DNA from 3 places in the Priestia sp. Y58 genome. Region 1 is predicted to be linked to each of the others. Evidence: riboswitches for the same ligand, from Rfam matches in the RefSeq annotation. Region 1 holds a riboswitch; each other region holds the start of a gene.
What was found. Region 1 has a riboswitch for cyclic di-AMP ahead of MMB68_RS27065 (cation:dicarboxylate symporter family transporter). Riboswitches for the same ligand answer to the same signal wherever they lie in the genome.
Positions count from the first base shown of each region.

Region 2: linked by a shared signal. The riboswitch ahead of MMB68_RS01720 (APC family permease) and the one ahead of MMB68_RS27065 (cation:dicarboxylate symporter family transporter) in region 1 are both predicted to bind cyclic di-AMP.
Region 3: linked by a shared signal. The riboswitch ahead of kdpF (K(+)-transporting ATPase subunit F) and the one ahead of MMB68_RS27065 (cation:dicarboxylate symporter family transporter) in region 1 are both predicted to bind cyclic di-AMP.

Region 1 covers NZ_JAKWFL010000018.1:14,210-22,351, reverse strand. The annotation lists gene MMB68_RS27090 (hypothetical protein) at 1-263, opposite strand, end outside; gene MMB68_RS27085 (APC family permease) at 585-1,898, shown strand; gene MMB68_RS27080 (EcsC family protein) at 2,031-2,822, opposite strand; gene MMB68_RS27075 (DedA family protein) at 2,847-3,452, opposite strand; gene ytvI (sporulation integral membrane protein YtvI) at 3,612-4,643, opposite strand; gene MMB68_RS27065 (cation:dicarboxylate symporter family transporter) at 4,856-6,115, opposite strand; cyclic di-AMP (ydaO/yuaA leader) riboswitch at 6,222-6,361, opposite strand; gene MMB68_RS27060 (undecaprenyl-diphosphate phosphatase) at 6,635-7,459, opposite strand; gene MMB68_RS27055 (hypothetical protein) at 7,917-8,142, shown strand, end outside.
Region 2 covers NZ_JAKWFL010000001.1:308,122-316,263, reverse strand. The annotation lists gene MMB68_RS01740 (MerR family transcriptional regulator) at 60-467, shown strand; gene glnA (type I glutamate--ammonia ligase) at 551-1,885, shown strand; gene MMB68_RS01730 (hypothetical protein) at 2,451-2,642, shown strand; gene MMB68_RS01725 (N-acetylmuramoyl-L-alanine amidase) at 2,762-3,796, shown strand; cyclic di-AMP (ydaO/yuaA leader) riboswitch at 3,988-4,128, shown strand; gene MMB68_RS01720 (APC family permease) at 4,291-6,117, shown strand; gene MMB68_RS01715 (cation diffusion facilitator family transporter) at 6,227-7,204, shown strand; gene MMB68_RS01710 (glycosyltransferase family 2 protein) at 7,243-8,142, opposite strand, start outside.
Region 3 covers NZ_JAKWFL010000002.1:318,797-326,938, forward strand. The annotation lists gene kdpB (potassium-transporting ATPase subunit KdpB) at 1-1,732, opposite strand, end outside; gene kdpA (potassium-transporting ATPase subunit KdpA) at 1,754-3,415, opposite strand; gene kdpF (K(+)-transporting ATPase subunit F) at 3,440-3,520, opposite strand; cyclic di-AMP (ydaO/yuaA leader) riboswitch at 3,899-4,039, opposite strand; gene MMB68_RS07400 (hypothetical protein) at 4,055-4,192, opposite strand; cyclic di-AMP (ydaO/yuaA leader) riboswitch at 4,265-4,407, opposite strand; gene MMB68_RS07405 (undecaprenyldiphospho-muramoylpentapeptide beta-N-acetylglucosaminyltransferase) at 4,567-5,634, opposite strand; gene MMB68_RS07410 (CHY zinc finger protein) at 5,812-6,147, shown strand; gene MMB68_RS07415 (ArsR/SmtB family transcription factor) at 6,167-6,481, opposite strand; gene MMB68_RS07420 (putative quinol monooxygenase) at 6,686-6,970, shown strand; gene nfsA (oxygen-insensitive NADPH nitroreductase) at 7,000-7,737, shown strand; gene MMB68_RS07430 (hypothetical protein) at 7,830-8,142, shown strand, end outside.

The sequences.
Region 1 (8,142 bases):
GAACCATTCTTATTCATAAAACAATGAACAAAAGAGGCATTCACATCGCCCTTACTAGTTTGTAAAGATTTATATAGTTGGATATCTAACAATGGAACGCTCCATTTTAATTTCATTTTTGGAAGAATTCTTTTTTTAACCGACTTGACCGTTAATTTAATAAAGTAAACACCATCTTTTTTTGTTTCATCCAATACGACATGCACACCTGGTTCCTTGTTTATCTCCAAGTTTATATAGGGTGTAGCAATCACTTCCTTCATCTCCTTCACCATCATTCTTAACTTTGTACACCAACAAAATGTAACCGCATTCAAAAATTTGTTCTCGTATTTATTACAAGTAGATCACCCTAAACGAAGCTTTTTTTACTTTCTTTCATTTTATGTAAAATACTTTCTAGGCTCAATGGTAAAAATCAAAGTGAAAAAGAGCATTTTTTTGCTTTATCTAGTAATCAATTAAATGCTCTTTATCTCTTAGCGCGCAATTTTCTCTTCTTTTTCAAAAAAAGATGACAAACCTAATAATATAGTATAATAATAAATAATGCAGAATGATTATACACAGAAAGGATGACAAATATGAATCATGAACCTTCTCTTCTTAAACAACTAAAATTATGGCATATTGTTGTGATAGGGTTAGGCTACATGGCACCTATGGCCGTTTTTGATACATTTGGCATTGTAACTGAATCAACAGATGGACATGTTTCAGGCGCTTATGCATTCACGTTGATTGCTATTTTATTTACAGCCATTAGTTACGGAAAGATGGTAAAAGCTTTTCCCGGAGCTGGTTCCTCTTATACATACGCACAGCAAGTAATGAATCCAAGCATTGGTTTTTTGGTAGGATGGACGGCTCTTCTTGATTATCTATTTCTGCCAATGATTAATGCACTTTTGACAAATATTTACCTAAGTTCTCTGTTTCCAGGTGTTCCAAAGGCCGTATGGATTATCAGCTTTGTTGTCATCATGACCATAATGAATATTTTCAGCGTTCATTTAACCGTTTCTTTTGGTACGCTATTAGTTGCTTTTCAAATTTTAGTCGCTATTATCTTTATTATTTTAAGTGCTACAACTCAAGGCCAAGAGCTATCATTTAAACCGTTTATAAGTGAATCGGCCTCTATATCTCTGTTATTAAACGGAGCAGCTATTTTATGCTTTTCTTTTTTAGGATTTGATGCTGTAACCACTATGGCCGAAGAAACACTTAAGCCTGAGAAAACCATTCCTAAAGGGATTCTTATCATTGCGTGTACGGGAGGCGCCTTATTTATCACGGTTTCTTACTTTGCGCAGCTTCTTTTCCCTTCAGCCTCTTTGTTTCATGATTTAGAAGGTGCATCAGCGGAGATCGCTTATAAAATTGGCGGCCAGCTTTTTCAATCTATTTTTGTAGCAGCGGCCTTGACTTCAACTATTGCTTCTGGACTTGTCTCACATATGAGTGCATCAAGACTTCTCTATGCAATTGGGAAAGATGGTTATCTGCCTCGGGGAATTTTTGGCTATATTCACCCTAAAACAAAGACGCCTGTTTGGAACGTAGTGATTATTGGTGGCCTCTCTTTAATTTCACTAGGTCTGTCTCTTGAAAAAGCTACCTCTTTAATTAATTTTGGTGCTTTAATTGCGTTCAGTTCAGTGAACATAGCGGTTTTTATCCATTATTTTATTCAACAAAACAAACGATCTCTCAGTGGATATATTTCATATGTACTTATGCCTTTACTCGGCAGTTTATTTTTATTTTTTATGTGGCTTAACTTAGAAAAAACATCTTTATTTATCGGTATTATATGGAGTATAATCGGAATTATTTATTTACTGATTGCCAGACGAAAAAATAATATTACCATTCCTACTTTTCATTTTGATTAAGGAAATAGACTTAACACATGAAAGCTGCATTTACTATACCAATGAAAAAATCCGAACACATTCGATTCTTAATCAAGAATCAAACGCGTTCGGATTTTTCTTCAACTAAAATACTTTCGTACCAGCCTTTTTCTATTTTTTAGATTGTGAGACTTTTTCCAAAATACGCCTTTTACGGTAAAGCATCATTCCAACTTCTCCTATATCGCTAATCGCTTGTTTGTTAATATACGCCCCAAATACCATTCCTGCTATAGGAATCATTTGAAATAGCTTTTTCCATCCCAAGTTGTCTCTATAGGTTAGAAACACTTCTCTCCAACCTTGGAGCTGCTGCAAGCTCTGCGTTCGATTACCGCTTGCTAATTCTTCTAAAATCGCACGCTTTCCTACAATATCAGAGGACGAAAACTGCATGCATTTGACCATAAAAATTCGTTCCTCTTGCTCAGTGGGGTCATAACCATAAGAAACAGCCACTTCTTGCAGTGTCTTAAGTGTAAGCCCTAATACAAAAGGAACATCAATCGCCAGTGTGAAAATCCCGCCTACCCCAGTTGTAGCTCCTTGCAGCTGTGCATTCTTTTTTCGGACTTCAATAAAATACTCTGCCAATTCATCCATTTCCTGCAGAGATAAATGCTGAATATCCTCTATCGAAAGCTGTTTCTTTTCTTGTAATTGTGCTGATGCTTTTTCTAGCGTGGCAGACGTATTAGCTAAATACTGGCCTCCATTATCAACATACTTAGCAATTTCATCTAATAATTTTTCTATTTTTTGATGAATGAACTTTGGCGTTACTTTATCTAAAGCTGAAAAAGGCAAGCGAGCCAGCCGCTCCCAGAAAAAAAGTCCTTTTTGGTCTTTCTCCCACTTTTCAATTTTTCGTAACTCTACTCTTAACTGCTCATGCTCTGACATATCCTCACTCTTTTCCTCGATTTATCAGCTCTGCCCTACTTGTTTATTCCGCACATATTTAATGATAAAAAACAATGCAATTAAAACAACAATTCCGATTCCAATAGGCTGCATATATTGAGAGACAATCGGCCCGACCTCTTTCCACTTAGGTCCTAACTTATATCCTAAATATACGTAAATAGCCGTTACTGGAAGCATCGCAACAAATGTGTAAATAGAAAACAGCCATACATTCATTTTTGCCATCCCGCACGGAAAAGAGATAGCCGTGCGCACTCCTGGAATAAAGCGTCCAAAAAAAGCAACCCCGCTGCCGTACTTATTAAAAAAGCGATCGGCAGCGTCAATTTCTTTTTCTTTCACCAAAAAGTATTTTCCATATTTTAAAACCAGCGGTCGTCCACCGTAACGTCCCAGTGCATAAAGAGTCAACGGTCCGCAAACACCGCCTACTGTACCTGCAAGGATAGCCAGATACAAGTTCATATCACCTTGATACACCCAATATCCCACTAAAGGTAAAACAAGCTCTGCCGGGACAAATTCAAACGTTAATGCTAAAATTACGCCAAAATAAGAGAGCTGTTTTAGCGCTTCAATTAAAGAAAGTAAAACCGACTCTAACAAAAATTCTCCTCCTCATGTCATTAAATCTAAGACTGCAAAACTATAATTAGCCGATTGATAGATAAAAACCAATGCGACATAGTTTTTTCCTTTCCCTCTTTACGTATTACGTACTACAAAAGTTTCAATAAAAAAAAGCGCTAGTTTTATCCAGCGCTTTTATAGTTTAAAGTTAATTTGAATAATACCTACTTTACGAAGAGCATCGTATAAAATAACTAAAGCCGGTCCTAAAAATAATCCGACAAAGCCTAAAAGTTTAAATCCAATGTACAAACTAACTAGTGCAGCCAAAGGTGAAATGCCCATATTTGTAGAAAATACTTTTGGTTCTACTACACGTCTTACTACCGTAATGACTCCAAATAGAATAAATAAGCCGATTGCTAATGAGTCATGTCCTTGAGTAAGAGCAAAAATCCCCCATGGAACGAGCACCGAGCCTGTCCCAAGGATTGGTAAGATATCGACAATTACAATTAATAAACTAAGAAGCGCGGTATATGGAACATCTAATAGCCAAAGCCCTACATAAGCCATTACAAACGTCATGACACTTAAGATAATTTGTGCCTTGATAAAACCAACCCCCGCTTGGATAAGCTGAGTGATGACAACTTGTAGCTTATATTTCGTTTCTTCTGTTAAAAATGACTTAATTTTATTTTTAATAGCAGGCAGCTCAAGGCTGATAAATACAAGTGCTACTAAATAAATAAGAAACTCTAATAGAAACCCAGGAACAGTAGCGGCAAAGCTAATGATGATTTCTACGGTACTTTTTAATAGAGAATCTAATGAATTTACGGTTTTTTCAAGCGTGCGCTCGATAGAAGAAATCACTTCTGTAGGAAGAGCGTTTGAATAGTATTTCCACTTAATAATAGTTGGATAAATCGCGGTTTCATAGATTTCTTTTACAAAGGAAGGCGCTATTTTTGAAAGAGCAACCACTTGCGTAACGATTGTCCGAACAATAAAAAATCCAATAAGTATGAGCGAAACAACATATAAAATGAAGGTCATAAGCACTGCATAGACTCTCTTCATTTTAAAAGATTGATGCAATTTTTGAACAATACCCTCAAGTGCTAATGCTGTTAATAAAGCAAACACAATCGGTAAACTGTAAGGGATTAACAAACATACGATTACTATCGAGGCGATGACCCATATTCGCTTTTTCCACATACTCTACTATCCCCCTACTAGCTAAGCTATCTCTATATTTACTGATAAAGAAAGGAACCAGTGACTGCTTTATGTAAGAATAAAATTTGGATATTTTTATACCTGATGTTACATATTATAGGGTCAATTCCCATAATAATAAAGGGATTATTATGAAAAAAGCTACTTATTCTAATTTTTTGAATAGAATAAGTAGCTTTTTAATTTATAAATTAGCCGGCCCTCATGACCTCTGTACCTTTTTTAGGGTCAAATTTGCCTTCTGATTTAGACATTACAATTGCTGCTAGTGTGTTTCCTACTAAGTTAACAACCGTACGTGCCATATCCATGATTCTGTCTACTCCGGCGATGAAGGCTAATCCTTCTGCGGGAACACCGATTGTGCCAAGAGTAGCTAGTAATACAACAAATGATGTTCCTGGCACTGCAGCCATTCCTTTAGATGTAACCATCAATACAAGAATGAGCGTCAGCTGTTGAACGATCGTTAAATCAATACCATACACTTGCGCTAAGAATAACGCTGCAATCGCTTGATAAAGAACGGAACCATCTAGGTTAAATGTATAACCAATTGGTACAACGAACGATACGATAGCTTTTGGACAGCCCATCTTTTCAAGTTTTTCCATAATACGCGGAAGAACTGTCTCAGAACTAGATGTACTGTATGCTAACAACAGTTCATCTTTCATATAGCGGAATAAGTGGAAAATGTTAATTCCTGCCCATTTCGCAATTCCTCCTAATACAACAAGTAGGAAGAAAATTAGCGCTAAGTAAACTAAGATAACAAGCTTTCCTAATGAAAGGAGTGACTCTAAGCCGAATTTTGAAACTGTTACACCAATTAAAGCAAATACACCAATTGGAGCCACTTTCATTACAAGGTTTACCACGTGAAACATTGCGTGAGAAACGCCGTCGAAGAATTGTACAACTGGCTTTCCTCTTTCCCCAATTGCCGCTACTCCAAGTGCAAATAACACTGTAAAGAAGATAATTGCTAGCATGTCTCCTTCAACAATTGACTGGAAGAAGTTTGTCGGAACAATGTGTAAGAAAGTTTCAGCCACTGACTTTCCTTCTTGCTGTTCGGATGTTTCAACGTATTGTGAAATATCACTCTTCTGTGCTGAATGAATGTCTACACCTTGCCCAGGATGAAAAATATTAGCAATCAATACACCGATTACAATTGCAAAAGTCGTAATAATTTCAAAATAGAGAATGGTTTTAACGCCGAGCTTTCCGACCTGTTTACCGCTCCCTGCTCCTGCAACTCCAACGACTAAGCTTGAGATAACAATTGGAACAACAATCATCTTAATTAATCTTAAAAATAGGTCTCCTAGCGGCTGTAGGTATGTTACTACACGCGGATCGTTAAACCAAATTACCCCTACAAGAACACCAAGGATTAAACCGGTAAAAATCTGCGTAGCCAAACCAAAACGAATTTTTTTCATAGATGTACCTCCCCAAAGATGTATGACATTTGTATATACTTTTCTGAAAAAACAAAAAAAGACTATTCTTAAGAAAGAACAGCCTTTTACTTACGCTATTTTGGGCTCTTTCTCTCAATAAAGCAAACGGGGTTAACTGTCGGATTCGGAATTGAGAGTTTCCTACCTTTTGTAAGGATTCACCCCAAGGCAGCTTTACTGCCGATAATGATTCCCCCGCTCTATACGATTAAGCTTATTATTCAGTTTTTATAAAATTAAAACGATCTATACGTTGTCATACGTTTTTTACAGTCAATAAAACTAAACAGAAGTCTTACTTTTACTTAACTTTATACTGCACAAATATTAATTTACTATTTTTCGACACGTTTTGTCAATACCCATGTTTGTAAAACGCTTTCAAAAGGCGATAATATATATTTATGCAAAAAAGCTATTGCAACATTGCAATAGCTTTTTCTTGCTCTTTGAGTCTCTATTAGAAGTTTAAGGGACTAAAGAACACGCGTGTTTATTTTATAAAAATACAAAATATAGAATAGCTGCTAAAACAATTCGATATAGTGCAAATGGTACTAATTTGATACGATTAATTAATTTCAGGAAAAAGCGAATAGATACCAGCGCAAAAATAAAGGCGCTGATAAAACCAGCAATAAAAAACGGTAGTGCATCTGATGTGAAATACTGCCAGTTTTTAACCAATGAAAGTCCACTTGCTCCTGCCATGATTGGCACTGCCATAATAAATGTAAAATCTGCGGCTGCCTTATGGCTCATTCCAAGAAGAACCCCTCCTGAAATCGTTGAGCCTGAACGAGAAAAACCTGGCCAAAGAGCAATACATTGAAACAGTCCTATACCCAATGCTTGTCCATAAGACATTTGGTCCACCGTCTCTACACGCGGACGTTTAGGTCCAAACAAATCTGCTAGAATCATTAATACAGCTCCGACTACTAAGCCAATTAGCACCGTATTTAAAGAAAACAAATGTTCATCAATGTAATCATCAAACAAAAGTCCTAACACTCCTGCGGGTAACAGACCAACAATTACCTGCATTAAATTCAAGCGATTTGTCGGTCCAATTGGAGCAGCTGGTTTTTTTCCTAATCCTAATAAATTAATAAAACGATCTTTAAAAATAACAACTACTGCTAAGATCGACCCTAGCTGAATAACAATTTTAAATGTATTAGCTACTGGAGATGAAAATAATTCTTTTGAATTTAACCACAGGTCATCCACAATAATCATATGCCCAGTTGACGAAACAGGAGCAAACTCTGTTAAACCTTCTACAATCCCTAAAATGATTGCTACAATAATTTCCCACATAAAGCTATGTACCTTGCCTTTCTTTCAAATTAATAAGCTTATCGCTTCGTTTTACATGCTCAACTATTTTCCTATTTTGACACTTGCTTTTTTATCATAATTGTTAAAACTATGAAATACAATGTGTATTTGCAAAAAGATAAGAATCTTTAATAATTTGTAATAAAAACCTTACATGCTATAACCAAAAAACAAGATATCAGCTTTTATTTGTTTTAAAAAGCAGTCACTATGTTCGGTATAAATTCCGGGCCCTTAGCTAAAAATGAATCATCTAGACTATTTTTCTTTGGTGTGAAAAAATGACTAAATCATTATGTTTTTTCCATCCTCTTTACTGTCATCTATCATTTTAATCAACTAGTGCTTGCTTATACGACATATCCCCTAAGTAATTTGAAACTTTTTTCTCTCTTTTCTCGTATATAGTAGTATCTTTTTTAGGAGGCTTTTTACTATGAATGGAAATGTACGTACAATGAAATGGATCACTGCTGGGTATGAAGCCTTGCTGGGAATTCCTTTAATTGGCGCGGGGATTGTTATGGGGTTTAGTTATACTCCTCTTTTTATTGGATTTATTCTTCATGCTATCACGCTCATTTTAGCTAATAGACGAGGGTTATCTGCTTATGGAAACATACTAGGGATTGTTACCTCACTGGTTGCTTGGATTCCATTTT
Region 2 (8,142 bases), on a different contig from region 1:
TTGACAGGTGAACTAACATAGCATACAATGTAAATAGTTAATCCAAAGGAGGAACTGAAATGAGTGACAACATTCGAAGAAATACGCCACTTTTCCCAATTGGAATTGTGATGCAGTTAACTGAGTTGTCGGCTCGCCAAATTCGCTACTATGAAGAACATGAATTGGTTGCACCAGTAAGAACAGAGGGAAATCGACGATTATTCTCATTTAACGATGTTGATAAGCTGCTTGAAATCCGTGATCTTATTGAACAAGGTGTAAACTTAGCAGGTGTAAAACAGCTGTTTCATCTTCAAAAGGAGCAAAAAGGGCATAAGCAAGAAGAAAAAGTTGTGGCAGCAACAGCAAAGCCAGAATTAACGGACGATGAATTGCGAAAAATGCTTCGTGCAGAACTTATGCAAGCAGGCCGTTTTAATCGAGCAACTTTAAATCAAGGAGATATGTCCAGGTTCTTTCATTAATAAAGTTATCAATATTTATGCCGTTCGTATATGAGGGGTATAGATTATAAATATTATATAGAGATTTAGGGGAGGATCACACGATGGCAAAGTACACAAAAGAAGATATTTTCCGCAAAGTTCAAGAAGAGAATGTAAAGTATATTCGTCTTCAGTTCACTGACATTTTAGGAACAATTAAAAACGTTGAAATTCCAGTAAGTCAATTAGAAAAAGCGTTAGACAACAAGATGATGTTTGACGGTTCTTCTATTGAAGGATTTGTACGTATTGAAGAATCAGATATGTACCTATTCCCAGATATTGATACGTTTGTTATTTTCCCTTGGACATCTGAAAAAGGTAAAGTAGCACGTTTTATTTGTGACATCTACAATGCAGATAGAACTCCGTTTGATGGCGATCCACGTAATAACTTAAAACGTGTGTTAAAAGAGATGGAAGAGTTAGGATTTACTGATTTTAACCTTGGACCTGAGCCAGAGTTCTTCTTATTCAAATTAGACGAAAAAGGCGAACCTACATTAGAATTAAATGATAAAGGTGGCTACTTCGACTTAGCACCAACTGACCTTGGTGAAAACTGCCGTCGTGACATCGTATTAGAGCTTGAAGAAATGGGCTTTGAAATTGAAGCATCTCACCATGAGGTAGCTCCTGGACAACACGAGATTGACTTCAAATATGCTGCTGCATTAAAAGCTTGTGATGATATCCAAACGTTCAAACTTGTTGTAAAAACAATTGCACGTAAACATGGCTTACATGCTACATTTATGCCAAAACCATTATTTGGTGTGAATGGTTCAGGTATGCACTGTAACGTTTCATTATTTAAAGATGGTCAAAACGCATTTTATGATGAAAACGGTAATCTAGAGCTAAGTGATACGGCTCGTCAATTTATCGCAGGTATCATCAAGCACGCACACAGCTTTACAGCAGTAACAAATCCTACTGTAAACTCTTATAAGCGTCTAGTGCCTGGATATGAGGCTCCTTGTTATGTTGCTTGGTCTGCTCGCAACCGTAGCCCATTAATCCGTATCCCAGCTTCTCGCGGCGTAGGAACTCGTGTTGAAGTACGTAGCGTAGACCCAGCTGCTAACCCATATTTAGCAATGGCTGTTCTATTAAAAGCTGGTTTAGATGGAATCAAGAACAACCTTGAAGCTCCAAAACCTATCGATCGTAATATCTATGTAATGACAAAAGAAGAGCGTATTGAAGAAGGTATCGTAGATTTACCTGCAACATTAGCTCAAGCTTTAGATAGCTTCCAATCAAACGAAGTTATGGTTTCTGCATTAGGTGAACACTTAGCAGAGCACTTCGTTGAAGCGAAAGAAATCGAATGGGATATGTTCCGTACACAAGTTCATCCTTGGGAACGTGACCAATACATGAGCCAATATTAATTCCTAAAAGTCCGAGAGATCGTTTATACGTTCTCTTGGACTTTTTTGTTTTTCAAAATGAATAACATTCTGCATGCGTATATTAAATATCGAACTAAGCTGTTCATAAAACAAGTATAGCTGCCTGTCGTACAATTTACGGGAGGCTTTTTATTGTTTTGTTAGATACAGGAAAGAATTTGGTTATATAAATTAAAAAGGATAAGCTTTTTGTCTCATTGAATCTATATGTAAAAGTAGTGTATAACAGATAGAGAGATTGTTTATGCGTTCACTCTGCACTTCAGTATAACTTCAGAGAATTTTCAGCCAGGCGTAGTGTTATTAGAAAATACTGTTGGAGAGGAATGGAATGAAAATGCAAGAAGGAAATTTTTTCAAAGGTTTAGTAATAGGCATATTAATAAGCATTCCAATTTGGATTATTCTCATTGTTATAGGCGTTCTGCTTTTTAAATAGGTCCTAACGTTATAAAGATCAAAAGTGTTAGGTCGAAGAAGATCCGCACGATGAATCGTGCGGATTTTTTTATTGGTAACGTGAACGTAGATTTCATCTATTTAGTTGCTTCTACCTGTTGATTGGAGGGCAGGCGAAGACTCCTGCGGGAAAAGCGGAATAGGTGAGACCCCGCAGGAGCGTAAGCGACGAGGAGGCTCACCAGCCGCCCGCGGAAAGCGAAGTCTTGCACGGAAATCAACAGCGGTGTCACAAGCAATCCCTACTAGAGCACTTGTCCCATTTGTTCGTTTTTAGATTGGAGTGGTTTCGTTATGGCACAATCTCCTTTTTTAGTGATTTTTCACTAAGTAGGCTAGTAACTGTAGCACTTTTTTCCCTCATGCATATGTTAGCAATAAGGAGGGACAAGTAATATGAAAAAAATTTATCTCGATGCAGGACATGGTGGGGCAGACGTAGGAGCAGTTGGAGCGAATGGATTGTATGAAAAAAACCTAGTTTTGAAAATTCAACAATATTTAATAAGCTATTTAAATAGCACGTACAGTGATTTTACGATTAAAACCACTCGTACCACAGATGTTTTTTTATCGTTATCTCAGCGCGCTTCTCAAGCTAATTCGTGGGGCGCAGACGCATTTATGTCTATTCACGTAAATGCCGGTGGAGGAACAGGGTACGAAGATTATGTTTATAGAAGCGCTAGCAATGCCAGTAAAACGTTTCAATCGATTGTACACGGCCAAGTACAGCCAGCGCTGCTGTCGTATAATCATCCGAATCGCGGTCGAAAATCAGCCAATTATGCGGTGCTTCGCTTAACAAATATGCCCGCAGTACTCACTGAAATAGCTTTTATTGATAACAGTACAGATGCAGCACTTCTTCAAAATGAAGCTTTTTTAAAAAGCATGGGTGAATCGTATGCAAAAGGAATTGCCGTATATTTAAATTTACCGCGTCGTGCAGTTCCAAATCCATCCCCATCTCCAACACCAAATCCTTCACCTTCTGAACCGGGTACAAAAACGTATACGATCAAGCAAGGAGATACGCTTTACAGTATTGCACAGAAGTACAACATAACAGTACAGGCGCTTCAAGAAGCGAATACAGGGCTTTCTGATCCTTTAACACTACAGGTTGGAAAAACAATTGTTATTCCTTCAGGAACTTCATCAACACCATCTCCAACACCACCTTCTGAACAATATCCACTTCCCAATGGAATTTTAAAACAAGGCGATTCTGGAGAAGCTGTGAAACAGCTTCAAAGAGCATTAAACGCGGTTAATTTTAAAGTAGGGTCAGTAGACGGAATATATGGAGTTCAAACGAAAGATGCAGTCAGACGTTTTCAGCTTATGTATCTTCCTTATGATGTAGATGGCATTTATGGTCCTCAAACGAAAAACAAGCTAGCAGCCGTTTTAAAAGCAAAAAGTTAAAGCAAGAAGGTCTTCTGTAAGCAGGCAGAAGGCCTTTTGTTTTCCCATTAAAAGCGTCTTAAGCACTATTTTATAATTTACGTAAAATAATGCTTTACAAACCATTTGTACGGGAGTATATTATCTAAGAACAAAGGATAGTTATGAAAGAAACATGTTATCAATCATACTCTTTAACCGAAAATTATATTGACCTGTTATCGCTTAATTCGTCAGGAGTGGGGGACCCAAATTTGTGCATTGTCACTTGGGGTGAATCCTTTTTTAAAGGTAGGGCTACTCTCATAGCCCGAATCCGACAGCTAACCCCATAAGCGTTTTGGAGAGGAGGTTTAAGCTGTGTAAAAACGCTGAGAACCCTTAGTGTTTTTTTTGTGCGCTTTTTTAACATAAAAAAGTATTTTTTAGGAATAATATCACTTATTCGTGAACTTGTAACGGAGCTTAGCAATGAACAGTAAATAGTAGCTAGGCAATCATCGGAGGGAAATTACGTGAACTATTCAGTTCTCAAAAGATTATTGATTGGAAAGCCGCTTAAAACAAAAGAGTTAGGCGATCAAAAGCTTAGTAAGCTTAAAGCACTGGCTATTTTATCATCAGATGCCTTATCTTCAGTGGCTTATGGAACAGAACAAATTTTGATTGTACTTGCAACAGTAGGCGTCCTTGCCTATTGGTATTCAATTCCAATTGCGATTGGGGTATTGGTGCTACTGACGGCTTTAATTCTTTCATACCGTCAAATTATTTATGCGTATCCGCAAGGCGGAGGAGCTTATATTGTTTCCAAAACCAATTTAGGAGAAAATCCCGGGCTTATCGCTGGGGGATCACTGTTGGTAGATTATATTTTAACAGTTGCTGTGAGTGTTTCAGCAGGAACCGATGCTTTAACTTCGGCTTTTCCAACGCTGCATCATTACAATGTAGTAATTGCGTGTTTGCTAGTGATTTTTATTACCGTCTTAAATTTACGTGGTGTAACAGAATCCGCTTCTGTATTAGCTTATCCGGTTTATTTATTTGTTATTGCTCTTATTTTGTTAATAGCGGTAGGCTTGTTTAAAATAGCGACAGGTCAAGTTTCACCTGAGCTTCATCCCTCTCTCGGTACAGTAGTGCCAGGTATTAGTTTGTTTTTATTATTAAAAGCTTTTTCATCAGGGTGTTCGGCATTGACAGGTGTAGAAGCCATTTCAAATGCAGTGCCTAACTTTAAAGAGCCAGGTGCAAAAAATGCTGTTCATACATTAATGCTGATGGGCGGTATTTTAGCCGTTTTATTTTCTGGCATCACGTTTTTAGCTTATTGGCTTGGCATTTCTCCAAAAGCAGATGAAACGGTTGTATCACAAATTGCATCAAGTGTGTTTGGACGAAATGGATTTTATTATTTTATTCAAGGCACAACAGCTCTAATTCTAGTGCTAGCGGCGAATACGGGCTTTTCTGCTTTCCCTTTGCTTGCTGTCAACCTATCGTCTGATAAATACATGCCGAGAATGTTTCAAATTCGTGGCGATCGATTAGGCTATTCGAATGGAATTGTGACCCTTGGAATTGCTTCTATTGTCTTAATTGTATCTTTTAAAGGAGCGACTGAACAATTAATTCCTCTTTATGCAGTCGGGGTGTTTATTCCATTTACGCTTTCTCAAACAGGCATGATTGTCAAATGGCTTAGAGAAAAGCCGGCCGGCTGGCAAGGGAAGCTAACTATTAACTTAATTGGGGCCCTCATAACCTTAACGGTGCTAATTATTTTGTTTACAACGAAGTTTTCACAAGTATGGTCCGTGCTCATTTTCTTACCGGTTATCGTTTATATTTTTCATCGCATTCATACGCATTATGAAGCGGTAGGAGAGCAGCTTCGCATTAAGCAAGGAGAAAAGATTGGAAAGCTTGAAGGAAGTGTAGTCATTGTTCCTGTAGCAGGAATGACAAAGGTAGTAGAAAATTCATTAAATTATGCACGAACGATTGGTGATACCGTTATTGCAGTGCATGTGGCCTTTGATCGAGAAAGCGAAAAGAAAATGGAAGAGAAGTGGGAGAAGTGGCAGCCTGATATTCGTATTGTTACGTTTCATTCTCAATACCGCAGCTTAGTGCGGCCGCTGTTTCGATTCATCGATATGGCTGAGGAAAAAGCGCGAGAAAATAACATGGCCATTACGGTCGTTATTCCGCAATTCATTACGAAAAAAAGTTGGCAAAATATTCTTCACAATCAGTCCAGTCTGCTGTTAAAAGCACATTTGCTTTACCGCAAAAATGTAATTGTTACAACTGTACCGTACCGTTTTAAAAAATAATGAAACATGACTAAAAACCTCCAACTTGTATGTTGGAGGTTTTTAATTTTTAAATTCACATACACTAACCGTAATCGAATCTCATCAAAGGTGCAAACGGAGGGATTACATGAGTGAATTAATTAAATTGTTGCGAAAAGGAAATAAATCGGCCATGATGGCCGCTATAGTGAATACCATTATTTCCATTATTAAAGGAATTGCTTTCGCCTTAACAGGGAATGTAGCGATGTTTGCTGAAACGATGCACAGCTTAGGAGATGCAGCTAATCAGTTTTTTGTTTTTATAGGTTCGGCATTAAGTAAAAAAGCCCCGACCAAACGATTTCCAAACGGTTTCGGCCGATTGGTTAATCTTGTTCTATTAGGAGCGGTTCTTGTAGTAGGGATTATGGCGTTTGAAACGATTAAAGAAGGATATCACCACATTCTTCATCCGACGAAGTCTTCAGGCTTTATTTTAAATATTGCAGTACTTGGCATCTCGGTATTGCTTGAGATGTTTGTCTTATTTAAGGCAATGAAAGAAATTTTGCACGATGTCGGAATGAATACCGCACAGGTCAATGTTTTTACCCAAAGCTTTGTTCATTTAAAGAAAGCAAAGCCAGCAACCAAGCTGGTCTTTATGGAAGATCTGGTAGCTACTGGAGGAGGCGTATTGGCATTAATCGCTGTTTTCATTTCACGGTTTACACCTTTTCACCAAGCTGAAGGAATTGCTTCTATTTTAATTGGGCTTATGATGTTTTTTGTAGTAGGACGAGTATTTTTAGACAACGCTGCGGGAGCCCTTGGTGAAGCAGATAAAGAAATGGAAATAAAAATTGGCGCGATTGTCATGCAAGATGTGCAAGTGCGTGATATTCAAACATTAATGGTGATGAAAGAAGGAGAAGAGCTTCACGTTGAATTAAAAGTAGAAATTGATCCTTCTTTAACAGTGGCCGAAGCTGATGATATTAAAGATCGTCTGGAAAATCGTATTTTACAGGAAAAAGGAGTAACGGATGTCATTATTGAATTTGATGAAGATGATGGAATTCCGGACTGGGAGCCAAGTGATTTACAGCTTCAAAAAGAATAAAAACAAGGAAGAAAACAGTTGTTTTCTTCCTTGTTTTTTTAGCTATATACTTTTTCACGGACGTTTGGAGAATCTGTTGAAGCTTTTGAGAAGTTAATGGTTTCACGTACAACGTAAATAGGTCTATTTTTACTTTCGTCGTAAATTCTTGCGATGTATTGTCCGACTAGACCTAATCCAAGTAGCTGAATGCCGCTAAAGAAGGTGATAGCTACCATAATGGAAGTCCAGCCAGGCTGAATGTTTTTACCTATCAGCCAAACAACAATCGAATAACTTAAAACTAAAAGTGATACAAAAACCGATATTAAGCCAATAACCATTACTAAACGCAAAGGCTTCGTTGAAAACCCAATAATTCCATCTGAAGCAAACTTGATCATCTTTTTTAAAGGATATTTTGTTTCACCAGCAAAGCGTTCATCGCGCTCATATTCTACATATGTTTGCCTGAAGCCAATCCAAGACATCATTCCTCGTACAAAACGATTACGTTCAGTCATTTTTTTGAATACATCCGCTACTTTTCGGTCGATAATACGAAAATCTCCCGTGTCTTTAGGGATTTCGATATCGGACATATAATTTAAAAAGCGATAAAAATACTTAGCCGTGGCTAATTTAAAAAAGGTCTCTCCGCTTCGTTTCTTGCGCTTTGCATATACAATTTCATAGCCTTGCTGCCATTTAGCAATTAATTCGGGAATCATTTCAGGCGGATCTTGTAAGTCCGCATCAATAATAACGATAGCATCACCTTGAGCATAATCAATGCCTGCTGTTACGGCAGTTTGGTGCCCAAAATTACGAGCAAAATCAATAACTTTCACATTAGAATCCATAGCCGCTACGTCTTTCAAGATTTCAATTGTTCGGTCGGTGCTGCCGTCATTGACGAAAATGAATTCATAGTTAATGTGGTTTTTATGCATGACGGA
Region 3 (8,142 bases), on a different contig from region 1:
GTTTTCCAATCGAAACGACTTCAATAATTTTTGTGGGATCGGAATCTAAATCCACCATATTTGCTGCTTCTTTAGCTGCTGAGGTTCCGCTGTTCATTGCTAAGCCAACATCAGCCTGAGCAAGTGCAGGGGCATCGTTTGTCCCGTCACCTGTCATGGCAACTAGCTTTCCTTGCTGCTGTTCATATTTAATCACTTGAATCTTGTCTTCTGGCTTGCATTCCGCAATAAATTCATCTACTCCAGCTTCTTTTGCAATGGTTGCTGCGGTTAATGGATTATCTCCTGTACACATGACTGTTTTAATGCCCATTTTACGAAGTTCATCAAAGCGTTCTTTCATTCCTGGTTTTACCGTGTCTTTTAAATAAATCAAGCCGTAAATTTTATCATCAGCGGCGACGGCAAGCGGCGTGCCACCAGCTCCTGCAATTTCGTTTGCTTTTTGCTGCAAATCAGAGGGAATCTTCCCGCCATTTGACTCTACCCATGCCGTGACGGCGTCCACTGCCCCTTTCCGTACAGATACATTCTGTAGGTCAATGCCGCTCATTCGCGTTTCAGCTTTGAATTCTACAAACGTTCCCTGCGTTTTTCTAAGATCTTCTACTCCCATACGGTTTTGAATAAAATCAACAACTGAGCGCCCTTCTGGTGTTTCGTCGTAAAGAGAAGAAACAAACGCCCATTTGTAAAGTTCACGTTCGTCTGTGCCTTCTACAGTCGTTAATTGATGAGCCATTCGGTTTCCAAACGTAATGGTGCCGGTTTTATCTAAAATAATTGTGTTGATGTCACCAGCTGCTTCTACTGCTTTTCCTGACATGGCAATCACGTTAAACTGCGTAACTCGATCCATCCCAGCAATTCCAATGGCTGACAATAATCCTCCAATCGTCGTAGGAATGAGGCAGACGAGCAGTGAAATTAAAATAGCCGTGTCGAGCTGAAAATGTAAGTAGTTTGTAAATACAGGAAGCGTCACAACAACTAATAAGAAAATAATCGTCAGACTTGTTAAAACCGTATTTAGCGCAATTTCATTTGGCGTTTTTTGACGCTCTGCTCCTTCAACAAGCGAAATCATTTTATCTAAAAACGATTCACCTTGTTCACACGTAATTTTAACTGTAATTTCATCGCTGACAACTCTTGTACCTCCAGTTACAGAGTTAAAATCCCCGCCTGCTTCTTTCATAACAGGTGCCGATTCACCGGTAATGGCCGATTCATCAACGGACGCCAGTCCTTTAATGATTTCTCCATCTCCAGGAATCATTTCGCCTTGTGAAACGACGACGATATCTCCTTTTTTTAGGTGCGATGCCGACACTTGTATCATTTGCCCGTTTTGAAGTTTATTAGCTGTAATGTCACCTTTCGATTGCTTTAATGAGTTTGCCTGTGCTTTTCCTCGGCCTTCTGCTAATGCTTCTGCAAAATTAGCAAAAACAATTGTGAAAAATAACACGAGGGATACGGCAATATTAAAGCCTGCGCTTACTGTACTTTCTCCGAAAAGGTCTGGCACAACAGCTAAAAAAAGCGTAATAACAAACCCGATTTCTACTACGAACATGATAGGGTTTTTTATCATCGTTCTTGGTCTTAGCTTGATAAAAGCCTGCTTTACTGATTGAATAAAAATCGATGAAGTTTGTTTATCTACAGCACCTTGAATGTGACTGTTACGATCAAATTCAAGATTATTCGTAAAATTCCGTTTATTCATTATAATCCTCCGCTTTCTTAATTACAGTGTCAAATACTCAGCAACCGGCCCAAGTACAAGCACTGGGAAAAACGTAAGTGCCCCTACAATAACGGTAGTTCCAATTAAAATGCCGCTAAATAAAGACGTATCCGTTTTAAATGTCCCCGGTGTTTCAGGAACAAGCTGCTTAGATGCTAGTGAGCTTGATACCGCCAGCATCGTAATTAGTCCGAAGTAACGTCCAATATACATAACAATTCCCGTAGAAATGTTCCAAAACGGCGTTGCGTCACCGAGTCCTTCAAAACCAGATCCATTGTTTGCTGCTGACGATGTAAATTCATACAGTGCCTGACTTAAGCCGTGAAAGCCTGGGTTTGATATACCTTCTATTCCTAAATGAGTAGTGAGCGCTACGGCTGTTCCTCCTAAAATTAACAGCGGCTGCAGAATAAGCGTCACGGCGATTAGCTTCATTTCTTTTCCTTCAATTTTTTTACCTACGTATTCCGGGGTTCTTCCAACCATTAAACCTGATAAAAATACGGCGATGATGACGTACATCATGACATTCATAAATCCTGCTCCAACACCGCCAAATACGGTATTTAACATCATATTTCCAAGTGTCAATAACCCGGTAAGAGGCGTAAGGGTATCGTGCATCGCGTTAACCGCGCCTGTTTCACTTGCTGTCGTCACGATGGCGTACAGAGTTGACATACCGACACCAAACCGGACTTCTTTTCCTTCCATATAACCGCTCGCTTCATTTAGATGAAAAGCATCAAGTCTAGGGTTACCGCCCCACTCTGTTACAAACGCTGTGCTTAAGATAACGATAAACAGCATACTCATCGCTACAAACAAGATGCGACCTTGTTTACGCTGTCCGATCATTTTTCCGTACGTAAAAGGAAGTGCGGTTGGCAATAAAAGCATAAGGACAATTTGTAATACATTGCTCAACGCGTTAGGATTTTCAAACGGATGGGCTGAATTGACACCAAAAAACCCTCCTCCGTTGTTGCCTAGCTCTTTGATTGAAAGAAAAGAAGCAACTGGTCCCCTTGCTATTTGCTGTGTTGCCCCTTCTAATGTATGGGCAGTCACCGTTCCGCTTAACGTTTGAGGAACACCTAAAAACGCAAATAAAATGCCTGTTATAAAAGCGATAGGAAGTAAAACACGCGTAATTGATTTCACAAAATCAACAAAAAAGTTTCCCATTTCCTGCCCTGCCAACCCACGAATAAAAGCGATTGCTACTGCAAGTGCCGTTGCTGGTGCAGCAAACATCATAAATACAACGGCGGCCATCTGCGAGAAATAAGACAAACCTGATTCACCGCTGTAGTGCTGCAAGTTCGTATTTGTCATAAAACTAATGGCCGTGTTAAAAGCAAGGGCCGGATCCATTCCTTTAATGTGGCTTGGGTTAAGCGGCAGTACCCCTTGAAACCGGAAGATAAGATACACCACAAAAATCATAAACGTATTCGCCAAAACGAGAGCAAGTGCATATTGCTTCCACGTCTGATTATGCCCTTTAATTCCTGCCGCTTTAAACATCACCGATTCTATCTTCCCTATCAAGCTAGTGTTTTTATCGTTTGAAAACACATTCGCTATATAAATACCTACGGGCTTTGCAATAAGCGCTACAAAAACAAGCAGCAGCGCAACTGATAGTAGAAAAATCCCCACGTTTTATTCCTCCGCTTATTAAAATTGTTCTGGATTTAACAGTACATATACTAAATAAATTAAAACGAGAACTGAAATACCTAACAAAATGAACGACATGTTCACTTCTCCTCTCTTTCGTCTACTACATGAGACGACCAGCAAATAATTCCGTACATAGCAGCTGTTAATATGGCAAGCGTTCCAAGCATGATCATATCCAAGTTGCTCCCTCCTAACTGTTTCTTACCACCAATGATTAAGTGTAGTGACTGTTTCTGTGCGTAAAGCATCACGCCCAAGTGAGCTAGCTGCGAAAGGTTATTTTTGATTGTTTATTCCTCACGTATTGTTGATCTCGTTTTAAAAGCCCTACTATATCCTCTTTACGGTGCAGACATAACCTGCTCTCCTATTTTTTTCATTAAAAAAACCGCAGAAGAGAGTCCTCTTCCGCGGTTTAATGCACGACAAATAAGCCGTGATCGACACGAATTTTTTTACTCCCAAAACGCTTACGGAGTTAGCTGTCGGATTCGGGTTATGGAAGTAACCCTACTCAGTTAAGAGATTCACCCCTAGTACATACGTACAAAATATTGGGTCCCCCGCTCATAATTGATTAAGCGTATATTTGTTATTTAATTTTTAGGCTTAATTATGTTTTTTACTGCTGCGTTTAATACTTTGATTAGCTAACGTAGACAAATAGCGGTTTGCTAGATCAAAAGATTGCTGATCGCATATTGCCCGATATTCAATCATTTGAATCATTTGCTTAGATATATGCATCTTGACGCTCCTTTCACCTATATTTTGAAAGGAACGCGCTATCCGCTGTTATAGAAAACGACCACCATTACACCATCCTCTCTCTTAACGCTTACGAAGTTAGCTGACGGGTTCGGGTCAAGAAAGTAACCCTACTCAATTATGAGATTCACCCCTAATAATTGGGTCCTCCGCTCTTTCCCTCTCTTTCAGGAAAGACTCAGCGTTTCACTGTGGAACGTTTCATGAGAGTAATCTTACTCCTGTTAAATTTTACTGTCAACAACATTTTTTGAAATTTTAAAAGCTTTATTTTTTGCTGTTTATTCATTATTTTAAAATAATAGATTCAAAGAAAAAAAAGCGTTCTTATCTCCTCGATAAGAACGCTTTTTTTAGCTCATTTTCTCAATTTCATTTACAAGAATTGAAATGGCATCCGTTTTTGTTGCTTCACGCATTGTACGCTTCATCGTACTTGCCTGCTGCTGAAGCTCATTTACTTCACGCAAAAACAGCTCTTTTGTTAACTGTTCTTCTTCTACAACCATACAGTAGCCTTTTTTCTTAAAGGATTGTGCATTTAAAATTTGATCTCCGCGACTTTGTGCTTTTGATAAAGGAATAATCATCATCGGTTTATGAAGAGCTAAAAACTCAAAAATGGCATTGGATCCGCCGCGTGTAATCACATAATCAGTTGCCGCTAGAACATCCGGAAGCTGTTCATTTACGTATTCTAACTGACGGTAGCCCGACTCTTTTTCAAGGCTTGTATCAATATTGCCTTTTCCGCACAGGTGTACAATTTGAAATTTCTTTTGCAGTTCAGGCAAGGATTCTCGAACAATTTCATTGATGCGGCGTGCTCCTAAACTTCCGCCCATAATCGTTAAAATTGGGCGCTTATCATAAAAGCGAAGCCAGCTTTCCCCGTTCGCTGCGCTTCCGCTAAATAATTCTTTTCGAATAGGTGAACCAACAACCTGCACTTTTTCTTTTGGAAAATAGTTTGCCGCTTCATCAAAAGAAGTAAAAATTTTAGTGGCAAATTTCTGCGCAATTTTATTTGCCAGTCCCGGTGTTAAATCACTTTCATGAATGAACACGGGAATGTTTAGCGATTTAGCAGCCATTACAACAGGAACTGTGACAAAACCGCCTTTTGAAAACACAAGAGAAGGCTTTAGTTTTTTCAGCACGCGACGTGCATCGCCAACTCCTTTTGCTACTCGAAATACATCTTTTACATTTTCCATATCTACGTAGCGACGCAGCTTCCCGCTTGAAATTGCATGATATGGAACGTTTAATTTTGTAATTAATTCTTTCTCGATACCATTGTGAGAACCGACATAATGGATATCCCATTTTTCACTGTCTAATTCTTTCATAATGGCAATGTTTGGTGTTACGTGTCCAGCTGTTCCGCCTCCGGTAAAAACGATAACTTGCTTACTCATTTTTTCTTCCTCTCTTTACTTCACTTAATTGATCTGTTTTGACATCAATTTTTATCTGATCTTTTTAGCATGCAATCTGACATGTAAAACGATGGTTTTATTATAGCATTTTTCTTTTTACATATGTATGATAAGGCGTATAAAAGCATGCTATACTTTTCATAGGGAGTGATGATAATGAACAAATCTGCACCTGTAGTAAAAGGTGATACGGTGGATTCCGAAACGCGCTGCATGCACTACCGTACGGATAAAGATATTATTGCAATAAAATTTTATTGCTGTAATACATATTATCCATGCTATCAATGTCATAACGGACATGCGGATCATGATATTAAAACGTGGCCAAAAGCTATGTTTAATGAAAAAGCTATTCTTTGCGGAGTATGTAAACATGAGCTATCAATTCATGAATATTTAACCTGTAACTCGACTTGCCCTCACTGTCGTTCTTCTTTTAATCCCGGATGCAGCCTGCATGGACACATTTATTTTGAACAAAAAAGCTGAACAAAACGTCGTTCAGCTTTTAAAATAACTGCTCATCTATATTTAAAATGGAAGGAAGCAGACCTGGGAACAAGTCCTCAAGTTCTTCTAAACGCAAGGAATAATAGTGCTGCGTACCTTCTATACGTAGTTTGATAATTCCAGCTTCGCGAAGTACTTTAATATGATGTGATAGCGTTGATTTTGATACATTTAATTTTTGATAATACGAACAGGTCTGCTCCTTTCTTGTCGCTAAACACTGTACAATTCGCAGCCGGTTAGGATCACTCAACGCGTGTAAAATAGGCGTTAATTTAATTTCAGATTTCGGTGGTTGATAAGGTTTTCTCATGCTTAAAATATAACACAGCTTCTTTTGTGTATCAATGTTCGATAACTTTCGAACTAAATTCCTTGCACTGTTATTTAATCGGTGTTATAGTTTCATTGTTCGATGATATTCGAACTTATCTTCATTTTAATCATAAATTGAATGAAAGATCAAAAACAAAACAAATAATATAAAGCACCATCATTATTAAAGGAGGAATCACCCATGATTCATTTACAAGCTTCAATGAAAGTTAACCCAGCAAAAAGAGAAGAATTTTTAGAAAACGTACAAGAACTAATTAAGCATTCTTTACAAGAAGAAGGAAACAGCAACTATCAACTATTTGAAGATGCTTTTACACCTAACACATTTATGATGATTGAAGAGTGGAAAAGCGAAGAAGCAATTCAAGCACACAATAAATCAGCTCACTTCCAAAGTTTTGTAGCATTTGCTCAAACTGGCGTACTTGTAGCACCTTTAGATGTAAAAACATTACAAGGCTAAGAATAACTTCTTTGAAAGGATGACGCATCATGAATGAAGCAATTCATACAATTCAAGATCATCGTTCTATCCGTCAGTATACAGACGAAGCAGTAAGCGACGAGCATTTAGATACGATTATCCAATCTGCTCAGTCAGCCGCTTCTTCTATTAATGGACAGCAAGTTACTATTATTAGCGTCCAAGATAAAGAAAAGAAGAAAAAACTTTCAGAGCTTGCCGGTAACCAAGCGTGGATTGACCAAGCTCCTCTATTTTTAATCTTTTGCGCAGATTTTAATCGTGCTAAGATTGCAGCTGAGCTTAACGATGCTCCTCTTGGCGTAACTGATGGGCTTGAGTCAATTTTAGTCGGAGCAACCGATGCTGGAATTTCGTTAGAAGCAGCAACAGTTGCAGCCGAATCACTCGGTTTAGGTACAGTCCCAATCGGAGGAATTCGCAGAAAGCCGCTAGAAGTCATTGAACTGCTGGATCTACCGGAATACGTATTTCCAGTAAGCGGTCTTGTGGTTGGACATCCGGCAGATCGTTCTGCGAAAAAGCCTCGATTGCCACAAGCTGCCGTGCACCATCGTGAAAGCTATAATCACGACTTAAAGTCATTGATTCAAGACTATGATGCTGAAATGGCAGAGTATATGAAAAAGAGAACAAATGGTGCTGATGACCGCAACTGGTCACAAACTGTATCAGCTATTTATAAAACAATTTATTATCCAGAAGTTCGAGCGATGCTTGAAAAACAAGGATTTAAATTCGAATAACCAAAAGCTGCGATGAACATCGCAGCTTTTTTATCTACTTTAACAGCGTGCTGAATAGACTAAAAGTAATACTCAATAAATGAGGTGTTGATATGGAGTTTATTTTAATTTGTAATTTTCTTTTAGGTGCAACCGCAGCGTTTTTATTGGTGCCGGCTGTTACAAAAAAGCACACTCTTCACGTGACTTTACTTTCTCTCCTTTTCCTCCTTTCAATTGTCCCGACTTTTCTTCTCGCTAATCCACATATCGGCGTTTTACCTTGGGCTATTCGAGACGGTCTTCTATTGTTCGCTGCTTTCCTTTTCTTTTATTTAACCTTCACTTTAAACAGATGGAAAACGCTTTTGTTTTTTCTTTTCTTTTTACTGTCAATTGCTCCTCTTGCCTACGTCGTATACGATA